DNA from 3 places in the Streptomyces sp. NPDC043680 genome. Region 2 is predicted to be linked to each of the others. Evidence: predicted binding sites of a transcription regulator. Region 2 holds the regulator's gene; each other region holds the start of a gene.
The links. The regulator HrcA, encoded in region 2, represses chaperone genes, less so after heat shock. The targets are predictions, from matches to a motif close to TTNGCACTCNGNNNNNCNGAGTGCNAA.
Positions count from the first base shown of each region.

Region 1: groL (chaperonin GroEL) is a predicted target of HrcA. The motif match lies at 2,726-2,752, and genes of this name have one in related genera.
Region 3: groES (co-chaperone GroES) is a predicted target of HrcA. The motif match lies at 2,159-2,185, and genes of this name have one in related genera.

Region 1 covers NZ_JBWKCE010000006.1:107,356-113,227, forward strand. The annotation lists gene AC0666_RS15460 (glucosyl-3-phosphoglycerate synthase) at 1-29, opposite strand, end outside; SAM riboswitch class I at 226-378, shown strand; gene thrC (threonine synthase) at 396-1,670, shown strand; gene AC0666_RS15470 (MoaD/ThiS family protein) at 1,705-1,983, shown strand; gene AC0666_RS15475 (cold-shock protein) at 2,367-2,570, shown strand; gene groL (chaperonin GroEL) at 2,913-4,532, shown strand; gene AC0666_RS15485 (Uma2 family endonuclease) at 4,722-5,294, opposite strand; gene AC0666_RS15490 (phosphoribosylanthranilate isomerase) at 5,434-5,872, shown strand, end outside.
Region 2 covers NZ_JBWKCE010000002.1:395,392-401,263, forward strand. The annotation lists gene hemW (radical SAM family heme chaperone HemW) at 1-1,193, shown strand, start outside; partial or broken gene AC0666_RS05155 (scabin-related ADP-ribosyltransferase) at 1,220-1,639, opposite strand; gene AC0666_RS05160 (DUF3097 domain-containing protein) at 1,765-2,565, opposite strand; gene AC0666_RS05165 (MBL fold metallo-hydrolase) at 2,594-3,319, opposite strand; gene hrcA (heat-inducible transcriptional repressor HrcA) at 3,457-4,473, shown strand; gene dnaJ (molecular chaperone DnaJ) at 4,474-5,613, shown strand; gene AC0666_RS05180 (nitronate monooxygenase) at 5,783-5,872, shown strand, end outside.
Region 3 covers NZ_JBWKCE010000001.1:732,773-738,644, reverse strand. The annotation lists gene AC0666_RS03400 (FtsW/RodA/SpoVE family cell cycle protein) at 533-1,936, opposite strand; gene groES (co-chaperone GroES) at 2,332-2,640, shown strand; gene groL (chaperonin GroEL) at 2,771-4,399, shown strand; gene AC0666_RS03385 (ester cyclase) at 4,538-5,233, opposite strand; gene AC0666_RS03380 (SDR family NAD(P)-dependent oxidoreductase) at 5,292-5,872, opposite strand, start outside.

The DNA.
Region 1 (5,872 bases), on a different contig from region 2:
GCCAGCCAGCGCTCCACCTCATCCAGCACGATCGGTACTCCTGATTCCTCGGTGGGGTCCGGCCCATTCGGCCGAAAAGTGATCCATCTCGCGGTTCGGACGGCTGTCTCACCCGCCCGGGCACTTCGGTTACAGTCTTGAACAACGCGAAGGACCACGGCATGCCGGGGGTCCTCGTGCACAAACGCCCGGGTGCGCCACAGAGCGCGCGGCCCGGTGCCATACCGCTCATCCAGAGGGGCAGAGGGACACGGCCCGTTGAAGCCCCGGCAACCCTCCAGTCGGTTCTCGCGATGCGATACGCACGCCGCGGGGTCCCCGGCTAGGGAAGGTGCCAATTCCGTCTCATGGCGAAGTGCGCCATGGGGAAGATGAGGAGAAAGGGCCTCGCCATCATGGCTGCACAGACTGTTGCCACCTCTGTCGATCTCGGACCTGCCACCGGCCTTTCGTGTCGTGAGTGCGGTACCCGCTTCGAGCTGGGCCCCATCTTCGCGTGCGTCGAGTGCTTCGGGCCGCTGGAGGTCGCCTACGAGCTCCCCACCGGTGACCCCGAAGCCCTGCGCGCCGCGATCGAGGCCGGTCCGAACAACATCTGGCGCTACGCCCCCCTGCTGCCCGTCCCCGCCGACGTGGCCTCCAAGCCCAGCCTGAACCCGGGCTTCACCAAGCTCGTCGACGCCGAGAACCTGGCCAAGGAGCTGGGCGTCACCGGCAAGCTCTACGTCAAGGACGACTCCGGCAACCCGACGCACTCCTTCAAGGACCGCGTCGTGGCCATCGCCGTCGAGGCGGCCCGCGCCTTCGGCTTCACCACCCTGTCCTGCTCCTCCACCGGCAACCTGGCCGGCGCCGTCGGCGCCGCGGCCGCCCGGGCCGGCTTCCGCTCGTGCGTGTTCATCCCGCACGACCTGGAGCAGGGCAAGGTCGTCATGGCCGGCGTCTACGGCGGCGACCTGGTCGGCATCGAGGGCAACTACGACGACGTCAACCGCTTCTGCTCCGAGCTCATCGGCGACCCGCTGGGCGAGGGCTGGGGCTTCGTCAACGTCAACCTGCGCCCGTACTACGGCGAGGGCTCCAAGACGCTCGCGTACGAGATCTGCGAGCAGCTCGGCTGGCAGCTGCCCGACCAGCTCGTCATCCCGATCGCGTCCGGCTCGCAGCTGACGAAGATCGACAAGGGCCTCCAGGAGCTGATCAAGCTCGGCCTCGTCGAGGACAAGCCGTACAAGATCTTCGGCGCCCAGGCCGAGGGCTGCTCGCCCGTGTCGACCGCCTTCAAGGCCGGTCACGACGTGGTCCGCCCGCAGAAGCCGAACACCATCGCCAAGTCGCTCGCCATCGGCAACCCGGCCGACGGCCCGTACGTCCTGGACATCGCGCGCCGCACCGGCGGTTACGTGGAGGACGTCAACGACGAGCAGGTCGTCGAGGCCATCAAGATCCTCGCGCAGACCGAGGGCATCTTCGCCGAGACCGCGGGCGGCGTGACCGTCGGCGTGACGAAGAAGCTCATCGAGAACGGGCTGCTCGACCCGGCGCTGACCACCGTGGTCCTGAACACCGGTGACGGCCTCAAGACCCTGGAGGCGGTGGCCGCGGACAGCGGGCAGACCGCCACCATCCGCCCCAGCCTGGACGCGTTCCGCGCCGCCGGCCTGGCCTGACCATCCCCGCCGTTCCCGGAAAGGCAGTAGCGCCATGAGCGTCAACGTCCGCATCCCCACCATCCTGCGCACCTACACCGCCGGCCAGGCCGAGGTCCCCGCCGAGGGCGCCACCCTGGCCGAGGTCATCGAGTCGCTGGAGAAGAGCCACCCGGGCATCGGGGCGCGCATCCTGGACGACCAGGGCAAGCTGCGCCGCTTCGTGAACGTGTACGTCAACGACGACGACGTGCGCTTCGAGGGCGGTCTGCAGGCCGCCACGCCGGACGGTGCCGGGGTCTCGATCATCCCCGCCGTGGCCGGCGGCTGCTGACACGCGCAAACCGTAATTACCCCCTCCGTTAATAAGCGGAGGGGGTAATTCTGCTTGGTTGGGCGCGGTAGAGTTGGGGAAGTCCCCTCCGCTGTTCTTGCCCGCCGCATATGAGCGGGTCGCGTGAGGGTTGACATTGAGTCAATATGCATGCGCGGTATGGGGCTTTGGCGAGATTTGTCGGGCCCGAGTTGCCCCGGTAGATGCCAAATTTTCACTCTATTTCAATGTATCTGCGTGACCAGATTTCTCGTCGGATTGACCTGTTGCTCACAGCACCGGTGCGGATACATTCAGCCGCGGTCGAGGCGTTCCGGCGCAAGTTCTGACCCGGGACCGCGAAGTGCGGTCCTGCGCAAGGGCCAGTAATAGGGGAGTTAGGCATGGCTCAGGGCACCGTCAAGTGGTTCAACGCGGAGAAGGGCTACGGCTTCATCGCGGTCGACGGTGGTGCGGATGTGTTCGTCCACTACAGCGCCATCCAGATGGACGGGTACCGCACCCTTGAAGAGGGTCAGCGGGTCGAGTTCGAGATCTCGCAGGGCCAGAAGGGTCCGCAGGCGGACATGGTCAAGCTCGCCGTCTAGTCCCGGCGCGATCGACCACCGACGCATACGCACGAGGGCCCGCATCCCCGACCGGGATGCGGGCCCTCGTGCGTGTCGGGGTCGGCGACCCGCGCGGGGGTCCGGGTTGGGCTGAGCCGCTTGCACTCGAAGGGGTCGAGTGCTAATCATTGGCGTTAGCACTCTCGTGCTGAGAGTGCTACTACACAGGACCGGGTCGGTGAGGCCCGCAGGGTCCGGCGGGAAGGAACCGCCGGGCACGCAGGCCGTCCGTCGCGGGCGCGGGCGCGGTCCGGAGCAATCCAACCCTCCCCGTGCGTCTCGTGGCGCAGGGGGAACCCCAGTCCTGGAGGACCACTTCAGATGGCCAAGATCATTGCGTTCGACGAGGAGGCCCGGCGCGGTCTCGAGCGCGGGATGAACCAGCTCGCCGACGCCGTCAAGGTCACCCTTGGCCCCAAGGGTCGCAACGTCGTCCTTGAGAAGAAGTGGGGCGCCCCCACGATCACCAACGATGGTGTCTCCATCGCCAAGGAGATCGAGCTCGAGGACCCGTACGAGAAGATCGGCGCCGAGCTGGTCAAGGAAGTCGCCAAGAAGACGGACGACGTCGCCGGCGACGGTACGACCACCGCGACCGTGCTGGCCCAGGCGCTCGTCCGCGAGGGCCTGCGCAACGTCGCCGCCGGCGCCAACCCGATGGCCCTCAAGCGTGGCATCGAGAAGGCCGTCGAGGCCGTCTCCGGCGCCCTGCTGGAGCAGGCGAAGGATGTCGAGACCAAGGAGCAGATCGCTTCCACGGCCTCCATCTCCGCCGCTGACACCCAGATCGGCGAGCTCATCGCCGAGGCCATGGACAAGGTCGGCAAGGAAGGCGTCATCACCGTCGAGGAGTCCCAGACCTTCGGTCTGGAGCTGGAGCTCACCGAGGGTATGCGCTTCGACAAGGGCTACATCTCGGCGTACTTCGCCACCGACATGGAGCGTATGGAGGCGTCGCTCGACGACCCGTACATCCTGATCGTCAACTCCAAGGTCGGCAACGTGAAGGACCTCCTTCCGCTGCTGGAGAAGGTCATGCAGTCCGGCAAGCCGCTGCTGATCATCGCCGAGGACGTCGAGGGCGAGGCCCTGTCGACCCTGGTCGTCAACAAGATCCGCGGCACCTTCAAGTCCGTCGCCGTCAAGGCCCCGGGCTTCGGCGACCGTCGCAAGGCCATGCTCGGCGACATCGCCATCCTCACCGGCGGCACGGTCATCTCCGAGGAGGTCGGCCTCAAGCTGGAGAACGCGGGCCTCGACCTGCTCGGCCGCGCCCGCAAGGTCGTCATCACCAAGGACGAGACCACGATCGTCGACGGTGCCGGTGACAGCGACCAGGTCCAGGGTCGCGTCAACCAGATCCGTGCCGAGATCGAGAACTCCGACTCGGACTACGACCGCGAGAAGCTCCAGGAGCGCCTCGCGAAGCTGGCCGGCGGCGTGGCCGTCATCAAGGCCGGTGCCGCGACCGAGGTCGAGCTCAAGGAGCGCAAGCACCGCATCGAGGACGCCGTGCGCAACGCGAAGGCGGCCGTCGAGGAGGGCATCGTCGCCGGTGGTGGCGTGGCCCTGCTCCAGGCCTCCGCGGTCTTCGAGAAGCTGGAGCTTGAGGGTGACGAGGCGACCGGCGCCAACGCCGTGAAGCTCGCCCTGGAGGCCCCGCTCAAGCAGATCGCCGTCAACGGCGGCCTTGAGGGCGGCGTCGTCGTGGAGAAGGTGCGCAACCTGCCCGTCGGCCACGGCCTGAACGCCGCGACCGGCGAGTACGTCGACATGATCGCCGAGGGCATCATCGACCCGGCGAAGGTCACGCGCTCCGCGCTGCAGAACGCCGCGTCGATCGCCGCGCTGTTCCTGACCACCGAGGCCGTCATCGCCGACAAGCCGGAGAAGGCCGCCGCCGCTCCGGGCGGCATGCCGGGCGGTGACATGGACTTCTGATCGGCCCCTGGCTGATCGGCTGTTCTCGACCGAGGGCGGCACTCCCCGTACAGGGGGTGCCGCCCTCGGGCGTTGCAGGAGGGGCAACGTCGGCACGGCGTCCGCCCCCTCCACCCGGGAGACCTTCGCCTGGCCGACGCTGCCCGGGATGCGGGACTGCCCGTCGACGCACCCGCTTGATCCGGCGTCCTACAAGCCCGTGGTGTCGAGCGTGAAGTCGAACGGCTTCGGGACGTGCAGGTCCTCGCCGAAGGAGACCGTCGTGCGGGAGCGGTACCCGTGCGGGGAGGGGTCCCAGAAGCAGGTGATCTCGGACGCCTCCATGTCGACGACGAGGTAGACGGGAACGAGCTGTCCGTACACTTCCAGCTTCTCGTTCCAGTCGGCGTCCTTCGTGGACAGTGAGGTGAACTCGCCGACCAGCGACAAGGCCGCGCCGTCCGCGTGTCGGCCTTCCTCGTCGAAGGCGGACTCGTCCGCGACGTACAGGTCCGGCCCGTAGCCGCGCTCTACCGCCGGGAACTGGAAGAGGAAGGGGGAGGTGTCTGCGAAGTGCCCTTCGGGAACGTGTGCCTGGAGCTGCTCGCGCAGTACCCGCATGCGACGGGAGTAGCGCAGCTTGGACCACGGTGACACGATGATCTTCCCCCGGATGAGCTCGGCCTTGAAGCCGTCTGGCGTGTCCATCTCCTCGACGGTGCGCAGGAGTGTCTCGAACGTCGGCGGTGCCGCGTGCTCTATCGGTGTGGCCCGTTCGATCATGATCGTCACCGTTGTCCTCCGCCGTGGCGTGCTGCGCACTGGGTGTGAGCCTCGTCCCAGGCTAGCTGCGCGTGCGGGGCCGCGCCCGGGTGCCGAGACGGCTCACCACCGGACGGGTGGGTTTTGGTTGACTGGAGGCATGACCGATCTCTTCGTCAAGATCTGCGGGCTCACGACGGCCCACGACGTCGACACCGCCGTCGACGCCGGGGCCGACGCCGTCGGGTTCGTGTTCGCGCCCGGGAGCCCCCGGACGATCGGGGCCGACGCCGCGCGGGACCTCGCCGCGCGGGTCCCCGCCGGGGTGCTCACCGTGGGGGTGTTCCGCGGGCAGTCCGTGGACGAGGTCCGGCGGCTGACCGAGGAGAGCGGCGTCCGCGGCGTACAGCTGCACGGCGACGAGGGCCCCGAGTACTACGAGGCGCTGCGCGCCGAAGGCCGCACCCTGCTGCGGGCCACCGCCCTGCACGTCGCCCGCTGCGGGGAGTTCGGTGAGGACCTGCTCCTGATCGACGCCCCCGATCCCGGCTCCGGCAAGCCCTGGAACTGGGCCTCGCAGGAGTTCACCGCCCCCGCGG
Region 2 (5,872 bases):
ACGGCTCGCTGCCGTCGCATGCCCTGGCGGGAGCCGGGGACCGGCCGCTCGGGTTCTACCTGCACGTCCCGTACTGCGCCACGCGCTGCGGGTACTGCGACTTCAACACGTACACCGCCTCCGAGCTGCGCGGCACCGGCGGCGTGCTCGCCTCCCGGGAGAACTACGCCGACACCCTGATCCAGGAGGTCCGCCTCGCCCGCAAGGTCCTCGGGGACGACCCGAGGGCCGTGCGGACCGTGTTCGTGGGCGGCGGTACGCCGACGCTGCTGCCCGCCGGGGACCTCGTACGGATGCTGGCGGCGATCCGCGAGGAGTTCGGCCTCGCGGAGGACGCCGAGATCACCACAGAGGCGAATCCGGAGTCGGTCGATCCGGCGTACCTCGCGGAGCTGCGGGCCGGCGGCTTCAACCGGGTCTCCTTCGGCATGCAGAGTGCCAAGCAGCACGTCCTGAAGGTGCTGGACCGCACCCACACCCCCGGACGCCCGCAGGCCTGCGTCGCCGAGGCCCGTGCGGCGGGCTTCGAGCACGTCAACCTGGACCTGATCTACGGCACGCCGGGGGAGTCGGACCAGGACTGGCGGGACTCCCTGGAAGCCGCACTCGCGGCCGGGCCGGACCACGTCTCGGCGTACGCGCTGATCGTCGAGGAGGGCACGCAGCTGGCGCGGCGGATCCGCCGCGGCGAGGTCCCGATGACGGACGACGACGTCCACGCCGACCGGTACCTGATCGCCGACGCGGTCATGGCCGAGGCCGGGTACTCCTGGTACGAGGTCTCGAACTGGGCCACCTCGCAGGCGGGCCGCTGCCTGCACAACGAGCTGTACTGGCGCGGCGCCGACTGGTGGGGCGCCGGCCCCGGCGCGCACAGCCACGTCGGCGGCGTGCGCTGGTGGAACGTGAAACACCCCGGCGCCTATGCCGCCGCGCTGGCGGAAGGGCGCTCCCCCGGGGCGGGCCGCGAACTCCTCACGGAGGAGGACCGCCGCGTCGAACGGATCCTGCTGGAGCTGCGGCTGGTGGACGGCGTCCCGCTGTCCCTGCTGGCCCCGGCGGGGCTCAAGGCGGCCGGGAAGGCGCTGGCAGACGGGTTGCTGGAGGCGGCCCCGTACGAGGCGGGGCGCGCGGTCCTGACCCTGCGCGGGCGCCTGCTGGCCGATGCGGTGGTGCGGGACCTGGTCGACTGACCGGGCCCCGCCCGGGCCGGCCGGGGTCAGTCGGGCCAGCTGTCGCGCCACGGCTTGTGGTGAGGGTTGTCCTGGCACTCGTTCATGATCTCGGTCTTGGTGGCCTTGTCGACCGGGCAGACCGCGACGATGAACGACCGCTCGATACCGCCGGGGAAGGCGACCTCCACCTGGGAGGCGTACTTGTGGGTGTCGCCGATGGTCAGGTTGACGTCCACGCCGCCGGGGGGCGTCGATGCTGCCGGCGGACGGCTGTCGGAGCGGTAGAGCTGCTTGCAGTTGATCCGTCAGGCCGGGGACGGCGTGATGCGGTTCACGTCGGCCCGCTTGTCGGCGGCGGCGAAGAGGTGGTCGCCCACCCGGGGGCAGGAATTCGCCGGGGCGGCGTGCGCCGCGGGCGTGGCCGAGGCCGAGGCGGGTGGGAGCAGGGCGGCGGCGAGCAGGATCGCGGCGCAGCACCGCGCGCTGCCGCAGGTCGAAGGTGATCATGGCGTGTAGCCTTGCCTTCCGTCGCACCCCGCACACGTACTGTCACCAGAAGGTGGCGTGTCCAGGGGGCGCAGGCCTCCGGTCAGGGCGCCGTCACGAAGTCGATCAGCTCTTCGACGCGGCCGAGCAGGGCGGGCTCCAGGTCCTTGTACGAGTGCACCCGGGACAGGATGTGCCGCCAGGCGGCACCGGTGTTCTCCGGCCAGCCCAGGGCCCGGCAGACGCCCGTCTTCCAGTCCTGCCCCGGCGGGACCACCGGCCAGGCCGCGATGCCCAGTGCGGACGGTTTCACGGCCTGCCAGACGTCCACGTACGGGTGTCCGACCACCAGCACGTCCGGCGAGACGACCGAGGCCGCGATACGGGACTCCTTCGAGCCCGGGACCAGGTGGTCGACCAGGACGCCCAGCCGGGCGTCCGGGGCCGGTCCGAACTCCGCCACGACCGAGGGCAGGTCGTCGACGCCCTCCAGGTACTCCACCACCACGCCCTCGATGCGCAGGTCGTCGCCCCAGACCCGCTCCACGAGCTCCGCGTCGTGCCGCCCCTCGACGTAGATCCGCCCGGCCCGGGCCACCCGCGCCCGCGCCCCCGGCACCGCCACCGAGCCCGACGCGGTCCGCCCGGGACCCTTCGGCGCCCGCACCGGGCGGGTCAGCGTCACCACCGCGCCCTCCAGCAGGAAGCCCCGGGGCGCCAACGGGAACACCCGCCGCTTGCCGAAGCGGTCCTCCAGGGTCACCGTGCCGGCCTCGCAGGCCACCACCGCGCCGCAGAAGTCCGTGTCCGCCGCCTCGACCACCAGGCCGGGCTCGGCCGGTACCTCGGGCACGGCCTTGGCGCGCTTCCACTGCGGGGTCAGGTCGGGGGAGTACTCACGCATCCGGCCGACAGTAGAAGAGCCCCCGCGCTCAGCCCTCCGACACGCCGAACAGCCCCCGCAGTGTGTCGCGTTGCGCACGGACGAAGGCGGCGGAGACCACCGCTCCGTGACCCGGCACGTACAGTGCGTCGTCCCCGCCCAGCGACAGCAGACGGTCGATCGCCGCCGGCCACTGCGCGGGCACGGCGTCCCGGCCCGCCTGCGGTGCGCCCGACTCCTCCACCAGGTCCCCGCAGAAGACCACCTCGCGCTCGCCCGGCACGCACACCGCCAGGTCGTAGCGGGTGTGCCCGGGCCCCACGTTGGCCAGCAGCACCTGCAAGCCGCCCAGCTCCAGCGTCCACTCGCCCGACACCGGGTGCTTCGGCAGCACCAGCACGTCCACCGCCTCGGTCGCGTCCGCCTCCGCCAGCCCGTGCCGGACCGCGTCCTCCCGCAGCTCCGCGCGGCCCGCCGTCAGTGCGGAGTCCAGCCCGACCGCCCCGTAGACCTCCGCCCCGGCGAAGGAGGAGGCGCCCAGGACGTGATCGAAATGTCCGTGGGTGAATGCGATATGGGTCACGCGCCGACCCGTCAGCCGCTCCGCCTCGGCCCGCAGCTGCGCGCCCTCGCGCACGGAGGAACCGGGGTCGATCAGGAGCACGGATTCGTTGCCCACCACCAGCCCCGCCGTGCAGTCCCACACCGGAAGCCGCCGCCGTCCGGTCCGTCCGGTCAAGCGCTCCCAGCCGGCCTCTTCCCATCGCAGTTCCATGCCGCGACGCTACCCTGGCGGGCCGCCCTTGCCGGGGGTGTACCGCCCGGCCGTACACTGGCCGGGGGATCGCTGGCACTCGAACGATGCGAGTGCCAGCCGGACAGCAACGACGACGACCACTGGAGGTGTGCGCCATGCTCAGCGAACGCAGACTTGAGGTGCTGCGCGCCATCGTCCAGGACTACGTCGGGACGGAGGAGCCGGTCGGCTCCAAGGCGCTCACCGAGCGGCACCGGCTGGGCGTGTCGCCCGCCACGGTGCGCAACGACATGGCCGTGCTGGAGGAGGAGGGCTACATCGCCCAGCCCCACACCAGCGCCGGTCGGATCCCCACCGACAAGGGCTACCGCCTCTTCGTCGACAAGCTGGCGGGGGTCAAGCCGCTGTCGACGCCGGAGCGCCGGGCCATCCAGAACTTCCTCGACGGGGCCGTCGACCTCGACGACGTCGTGGGGCGCACCGTACGGCTGCTCGCGCAGCTGACGCGGCAGGTCGCCATCGTCCAGTACCCGAGCCTGACCCGGTCCACCGTGCGGCACGTGGAACTGCTCTCGCTGGCGCCGGCCCGGCTGATGCTGGTCCTGATCACGGACACCGGCCGGGTCGAGCAGCGGCTCGTCGACTGCCAGGCCCCCTTCGGCGAGACCTCGCTCGCCGACCTGCGGGCGCGGCTCAACAGCCGGGTCGTCGGCCGCCGGTTCACCGACGTGCCGCAGCTCGTACAGGACCTCCCGGAGTCCTTCGAGCTTGAGGACCGCGGCACGGTCTCGACGGTGCTCGCGACCCTGCTGGAGACCCTGGTCGAGGAGGCCGAGGAGCGGCTGATGATCGGCGGCACCGCCAATCTCACCCGCTTCGGACACGATTTTCCCCTGACGATCAGGCCGGTGCTCGAAGCGCTGGAGGAGCAGGTGGTGCTCCTCAAGCTGCTGGGCGAGGCCAACGAGTCGGGGATGGCCGTACGGATCGGGCACGAGAACGCCTACGAGGGGCTGAACTCCACGTCCGTCGTCTCCGTCGGCTACGGTTCGGGCGGCGAAACTGTCGCCAAAATGGGCGTGGTCGGACCGACCCGCATGGACTACCCCGGAACGATGGGAGCGGTACGCGCAGTGGCACGTTACGTCGGACAGATCCTGGCGGAGTCGTAAGTGGCCACGGACTACTACGCCGTTCTCGGCGTGCGCCGCGACGCATCCCAGGACGAGATCAAGAAGGCCTTCCGCCGTCTTGCCCGCGAACTCCACCCGGACGTGAATCCGGACCCGAAGACGCAGGAGCGCTTCAAGGAGATCAACGCGGCTTACGAGGTCCTCTCGGACCCGCAGAAGAAGCAGGTCTACGACCTCGGCGGCGACCCGCTGTCCTCCTCGGGCGGTGGCGGCGGTGCGGGCGGATTCGGGGCCGGAGGCTTCGGCAACTTCTCCGACATCATGGACGCCTTCTTCGGCCAGGCCTCGCAGCGCGGCCCGCGCTCGCGGACCCGCCGCGGCCAGGACGCCATGATCCGCCTCGACCTGGAGCTGGACGAGGCGGCCTTCGGGACGACCAAGGACATCCAGGTCGACACGGCCGTCGTGTGCACCACCTGCTCCGGCGAGGGCGCGGCCCCCGGCACCTCGGCGCAGACGTGTGACATGTGCCGTGGTCGCGGTGAGGTGTCGCAGGTCACCCGGTCCTTCCTGGGCCAGGTCATGACCTCGCGCCCCTGCCCCCAGTGCCAGGGCTTCGGCACCGTGGTCCCGACCCCGTGCCCCGAGTGTGCGGGCGACGGCCGGGTCCGCTCCCGCCGCAGCCTCACGGTCAAGATCCCGGCCGGTGTCGAGAACGGCACCCGGATCCAGCTCGCGGGCGAGGGCGAGGTCGGCCCCGGCGGCGGCCCCGCCGGCGACCTGTACGTGGAGATCCACGAGCTCCCGCACCCGGTCTTCCAGCGGCGCGGGGACGACCTGCACTGCACGGTGACGATCCCGATGACGGCCGCGGCCCTGGGCACGAAGTGCCCGCTGGAGACCCTGGACGGCATGGAGGAGATCGACATCCGGCCCGGCACCCAGTCCGGCCAGTCGATCCCGCTGCACGGTCGCGGGGTCACCCACCTGCGGGGCGGCGGGCGCGGCGACCTGATCGTCCACGTCGAGGTCATGACCCCGGCGAAGCTCGACGCCCAGCAGGAGGAGCTGCTGCGCCAGCTCGCGAAGCTGCGCGGTGAAGAGCGGCCGATGGGCCAGTTCGCGCCGGGCCAGCAGGGCCTTTTCAGCCGCCTGAAGGACGCCTTCAACGGCCGCTGACCGGCTGCTGCGCCACGCGCCAGAGCACGTACGAGCCCGGTCCGGGGGTGCCCCGGACCGGGCTCGGCGCATGGGCCGCGGGGCCGCGCGCAGAGCCGCCGGGAAGCGGACTATGCCAGGCGAATGCCATGATTCGGCCCCGTGAGCGGGACATGGCACGATGCAGTCCATGTCCTCCGCACCGAACGGTCTCTCCGCATACCCGATCGTGCAGGCTCCCATGGCGGGCGGCGCCTCGTGCCCGCCGCTCGCCGCCGCC
Region 3 (5,872 bases), on a different contig from region 2:
GGGACGCTATGCCGTGACGGGCTGTGTAGCGATCTGACGCGATGGTGGCCCTTGTGGGCCCCGGATGCCCATCTGATTGGCGTTGTCTGCGGCTTGACCCGGGCTGGGCTCGGAAAGGGGGATCTATCGGCCCCGGATGGGGACATGGCAGCCGGGATCGGCCCGTGGATCGCTGACGGGCCCGCTCCTGGACTTTGACCCCCCGGCCATCCTTCGGGGGCTTCCCGGCAGTCTGTTGTCTTTCCGGGGCGGGCCGGGCAGTCAAGGGTGGCCGAAGGCCATCGCGAAGCGACGCGACGAAGGAGCGCCCTTGACGGCCCGGACCGACACGGAAGGACAGTGGACTGACGGGTCGCCCCCGGACTTTCTCTGATGCCGGGTGCGGGCATCCCGACCCCCGACGCCCCCGCCTCGCCTTCCACCCCCGCCCGCGGGTTCCCGCCCACCTCGGTCCCGCCCCGCCTCACACCCCCGCCCGCCGGCATCCCGCCCCCTGAAGCCCCCCTGAAGCCCCCCCGAAGCCCCCGCCCCCTCACCGACCCGCCATATGCGCCAGCGGGGTGATCGTGGTTTCTGCCGGGCCTCGGGCGTCTGCCTCGCGTTGGCGTTCCGCGCTGTCGCTGATGCGGAGCAGCAGGGCGACCATCACCCAGTTGGCCAGGAGGGAGGAGCCGCCCTTCGCCAGGAAGGGCAGCGCCTTGCCCGTCAGGGGGATCAGTCCGGTCACGCCGCCCGCCACCACGAAGACCTGGAGGGCCAGCGCCGCCGACAGGCCCACCGCCAGCAGCTTGCCGAAGGGGTCGCGGGCGCCGAGGGCCATGCGCAGCCCCCGCTGCACGAGGAGCGCGTACAGGAGCAGGACCGCCATGACCCCCGCCAGGCCGAGCTCCTCGCCGACCGTCGTCAGGATGAAGTCGCTGCGGCCCGCGAACTTGATCAGCTCCGGGTGGCCCAACCCCAGCCCCGTCCCCGACATCCCTCCGGTGCCGAAGCTGAACAGCGCCTGCGCGGACTGGTCCGAGGTCACCCCCGGCGGCCGGTCCTTCCAGTAGTACGACAGCGGGTTCAGCCAGGCGGCCACGCGCGCCTTCACGTGCGGCTCCGTCGAGCCCACCACGAACGCGCCGCCCGCCGCCATCAGCAGGCCGCACACGATCCAGCTGGTGCGCTCGGTGGCGACGTACAGCATCACCACGAACACGCCGAAGAAGATCAGCGACGTACCGAGGTCGCGCTCGAAGACCAGTACCAGCAGCGACACGATCCACACCGTGACGAGGGGTCCGAGCTGGCGCATCGGGGGCAGCCGCATGCCGAGGAACCTGCGGCCCGTCAGGGCCAGCGAGTCGCGGTGGATCACGAGGTAGCCCGCGAAGAAGACCGCGATCATGATCTTCACGAACTCGCCGGGCTGGAGCGAGAAACCCCCGACGACGATCCAGCGCTTCGCGCCGTACGTGTCCGCGGGCGAGAAGGCCGGCGCGATCAGCAGCACCAGCGCGGCGGCCATCGTGATGTAGATGAAGCGCTGCAGCAGCCGGTGGTCGCGCAGCAGGGCGACCACCGCGATGCAGGCGGCGACGCCGATGACCGTCCACACCAGCTGTCCCGGCGCGTTGGGATCCGCGCCGTACTTCTCGATGTACGACTGGTCCAGCCGGTGCAGCAGCACCAGCCCCAGCCCCGTGAGCAGCATCGCGAGCGGGAGGACCAGCGGGTCCGCGTAGGCCGCGAACCGGCGCACGCCCAGGTGTCCGACCAGGGCGAGGAGGCTCATGCTGAGGGTGAAGCCGGTGAGGTTGGCGGGGAGCGCCCCGTTCATCGCCAGGCCCGCGCTCGCATGCCCGGCGACGGCGATGGCGACGACGAGGACCAGCAGCAGCGCCTCGGTGCGGCGGCGCGCGCCGGCGGTCGTCAGCGGCCTCAGTCCGCGCACGGGACGCCGCCGTCGTCGACGGACGCCGCGGTTGCGGAGGCCATCGGTCCGATCTGCTCGGCAATGCGGCGCTTTATCTTCATATCGACTATGACGTCGAAGACCCCGCCCTGGTTGCTTCCGCGCCCCGCCCTGGTTGCTTCCGCGCCTCGCCCGCGGCCCGCGCCCGGCCCGCGAGGACCCCGCCGGCGCCCCCTGAAAGCCGCCACGCGGTGGACCGTATTGGCACTCCGCTTGACCGAGTGCTAATCGCCGGAATAGTCTCGCACCTGGCACTCGCCCCCGGTGAGTGCCAACACAGCGACGGGCAGGTCCGGCACCCGCGACGACGGATCCACCTGGTCGCCACCTCAGACAGTTAACCCCGTGAGATCTCCGAAGGGGGAGGTCGGATCGTGACGACCGCCAGCTCCAAGGTTGCCATCAAGCCGCTTGAGGACCGCATCGTGGTCCAGCCGCTCGACGCCGAGCAGACCACGGCCTCCGGCCTGGTCATCCCGGACACCGCGAAGGAGAAGCCCCAGGAGGGCGTCGTCCTTGCCGTGGGCCCGGGCCGCTTCGAGGACGGCCAGCGTCTCCCGCTGGACGTCAACGTCGGCGACATCGTGCTGTACAGCAAGTACGGCGGCACCGAAGTGAAGTACAGCGGCGAGGAGTACCTCGTCCTCTCGGCTCGCGACGTTCTCGCGATCGTCGAGAAGTAATCACTGAAGTCACCACTTCTGCACTTCAGCAGAATGCTTTGAGCTGCGCCCCTGGCCACCCCGCTGATCGCCGGGCGGCGAGGGGCGCAGTTCGTTAAACCCGAGTTTTCGAGAGGGCTGAACCGCTCCCATGGCGAAGATCCTGAAGTTCGACGAGGACGCCCGTCGCGCCCTCGAGCGCGGCGTCAACAAGCTTGCCGACACGGTCAAGGTGACGATCGGCCCCAAGGGCCGCAACGTCGTCATCGACAAGAAGTTCGGCGCCCCCACCATCACCAACGACGGTGTCACCATCGCCCGCGAGGTCGAGCTGGACGACCCGTACGAGAACCTGGGCGCCCAGCTGGTGAAGGAGGTGGCGACCAAGACCAACGACATCGCGGGTGACGGCACCACCACCGCCACCGTGCTGGCCCAGGCGCTGGTCCGCGAGGGTCTGCGCAACGTCGCCGCCGGTGCTTCCCCGGCCGCCCTGAAGAAGGGCATCGACGCCGCGGTCAAGGCCGTCTCCGAGGAGCTCCTCGCGACCGCCCGCCCGATCGAGGACAAGTCCGACATCGCCGCCGTGGCCGCGCTCTCCGCGCAGGACCAGCAGGTCGGCGAGCTCATCGCCGAGGCGATGGACAAGGTCGGCAAGGACGGTGTCATCACCGTCGAGGAGTCCAACACCTTCGGCCTGGAGCTGGAGTTCACCGAGGGCATGGCCTTCGACAAGGGCTACCTCTCGCCGTACATGGTCACCGACCAGGAGCGTATGGAGGCCGTCCTCGACGACCCGTACATCCTGATCAACCAGGGCAAGATCTCGTCCATCCAGGACCTGCTGCCGCTGCTGGAGAAGGTCATCCAGGCGGGTGGCTCCAAGCCGCTGCTGATCATCGCCGAGGACGTCGAGGGCGAGGCCCTCTCCACCCTCGTCGTCAACAAGATCCGCGGCACCTTCAACGCGGTCGCCGTCAAGGCGCCCGGCTTCGGTGACCGCCGCAAGGCGATGCTCCAGGACATGGCCACCCTCACCGGTGCCACCGTCATCGCCGAGGAGGTCGGCCTCAAGCTCGACCAGGCCGGTCTCGACGTGCTGGGCTCCGCGCGCCGCGTGACCATCTCCAAGGACGACACCACGATCGTCGACGGTGCCGGCAGCTCCGACGAGGTCCTCGGCCGCGTCAACCAGATCAAGGCCGAGATCGAGTCCACGGACTCGGACTGGGACCGCGAGAAGCTGCAGGAGCGCCTGGCGAAGCTCGCCGGCGGCGTCTGCGTCATCAAGGTCGGCGCCGCCACCGAGGTGGAGCTCAAGGAGAAGAAGCACCGCCTTGAGGACGCCATCTCGGCGACCCGCGCCGCGGTCGAGGAGGGCATCGTCTCCGGCGGTGGCTCCGCGCTCGTCCACGCCGTGAAGGTGCTGGAGGGCAACCTGGGCCTGTCCGGCGACGAGGGCACGGGTGTCGCGGTCGTCCGCCGCGCCGCGGTCGAGCCGCTGCGCTGGATCGCCGAGAACGCCGGTCTTGAGGGCTACGTCATCACCTCGAAGGTCGCCGAGCTCGAAAAGGGCCAGGGCTTCAACGCCGCCACCGGCGAGTACGGCGACCTGGTCAAGGCCGGCGTCATCGACCCGGTCAAGGTCACCCGCTCCGCGCTGGAGAACGCCGCTTCCATCGCCTCCCTGCTGCTCACGACCGAGACCCTGGTCGTCGAGAAGCCGGCCGAGGAAGAGGCCGACGCCGGTCACGGCCACGGTCACGGCCACAGCCACTGACGCAGGCCGAGCCGAGCTGAACCGGTAAGGGCCCCGGTCACCGCTTCCGAGCGGTGACCGGGGCCCTTCGCCGTGTGCGCCGTGTGCGCCGTGTGCGCCGTGTGCGGCGTACGCCGCGCAAGCCGTGCCGGTGCCGGGTCAGGTGTCCATCATGCCGAGCTGCCGCATCAGGCCCATGGCGTCGTAGTGCCACCACCCTTCCTTGAGCATTCCGTCCGCGCAGCGGAAGACCGTCGTGCCGGTCATCGTGCAGGTCTTGCCGGTCGGGGCGACCCCCATGAACTCGCCCTTGTGCTTGCCTGTCCAGGTCCACAACGTGGTGATGTAGTCGTCCTGGGCCATCTGGGCATCGATCGTGAACGTGAAGTCGAAGGCGCCGCGCCACTGCTGGACGTCCTCGCGCATTCCCTCCGGGCCGATCTTGTCCTGGGGGTTGCCGATGTCGTGGTCGCGGTAGTCCGAGGCGAAGATCTCGTCCGCCGCGGACATGTCGCCCTTCATCGCGAGGTCGTTGAACATTCGGTTCGCGAGCATCGTGTTGAGGTGCTCGTCGCGTACGACGTCCAGGTTGGTGAACCTGGGCATCCCGTCGCAGAGGGCCACCATCTCCTGGAACATCTGGTCCGTCTCCGGGAGATGAGAGTTCTTCATGGCCTCTTCATACGACGGGAATTCGACGACGTCGACGTAGTGGGTGTCCGACTCGCGGTCCTTCGCGATGACGCTGTGGGTCACCGTGCGCTTGCCGTTCGTCTTCTCCAGGTACCGGTCCAGGACCTCGTTCAGGTCCTCGGGCCTGCTCGTCTCATAATCGACAATTTGTACGAATGTCATGGCGTCTCCCGGGCTGGATGGGGTATATCCAGTTTAGGAAGAATTAGCCCATAAGGGGCTACTGAGGGCCGTACTTGCGGCCCGTGCGCGAGCTCACCCCGCCCAGCAGCCCGCGCGGCGCCAGCTTCACCACGCCCATCAGCGCCTTGTACCGCGGATCCGGGATCGAGACCGTCTTGCCGCGCGCCAGGTCGGCCAGCGCCGAGGCCACCAACTTGTCGGCGTCCAGCCACATCCAGCCCGGGATGTTGTCCGTGCCCATGCCGGCGCGCTGGTGGAACTCGGTCCGTACGAAGCCGGGGCACAGCGCCATCAGCCGCACCCCGGATCCCGCCAGGTCCTTCGCCGCGCCCTGGGTGAACTGGACGACCCAGGCCTTGCTCGCCCCGTAGGTGCCGCGCGGTACGAAGGCCGCCACCGAGGCCACGTTGACCACTCCGCCCCGGCCGCGTGAGCGCATCGACGCGGTGGCCGCAGAGGTGAGCCGCAGGACGGCCTCGACGTGCACCTTCAGCATGGCCAGCTCGTCGGCCATGGAGACTTCGAGGTAGCGGCCCTTGTTGCCGAAGCCGGCGTTGTTGACCAGCAGGTCCACCGGGTGCGTGCGGTCGCCGAGGCGCTCTTCCACCGCCGCGATGC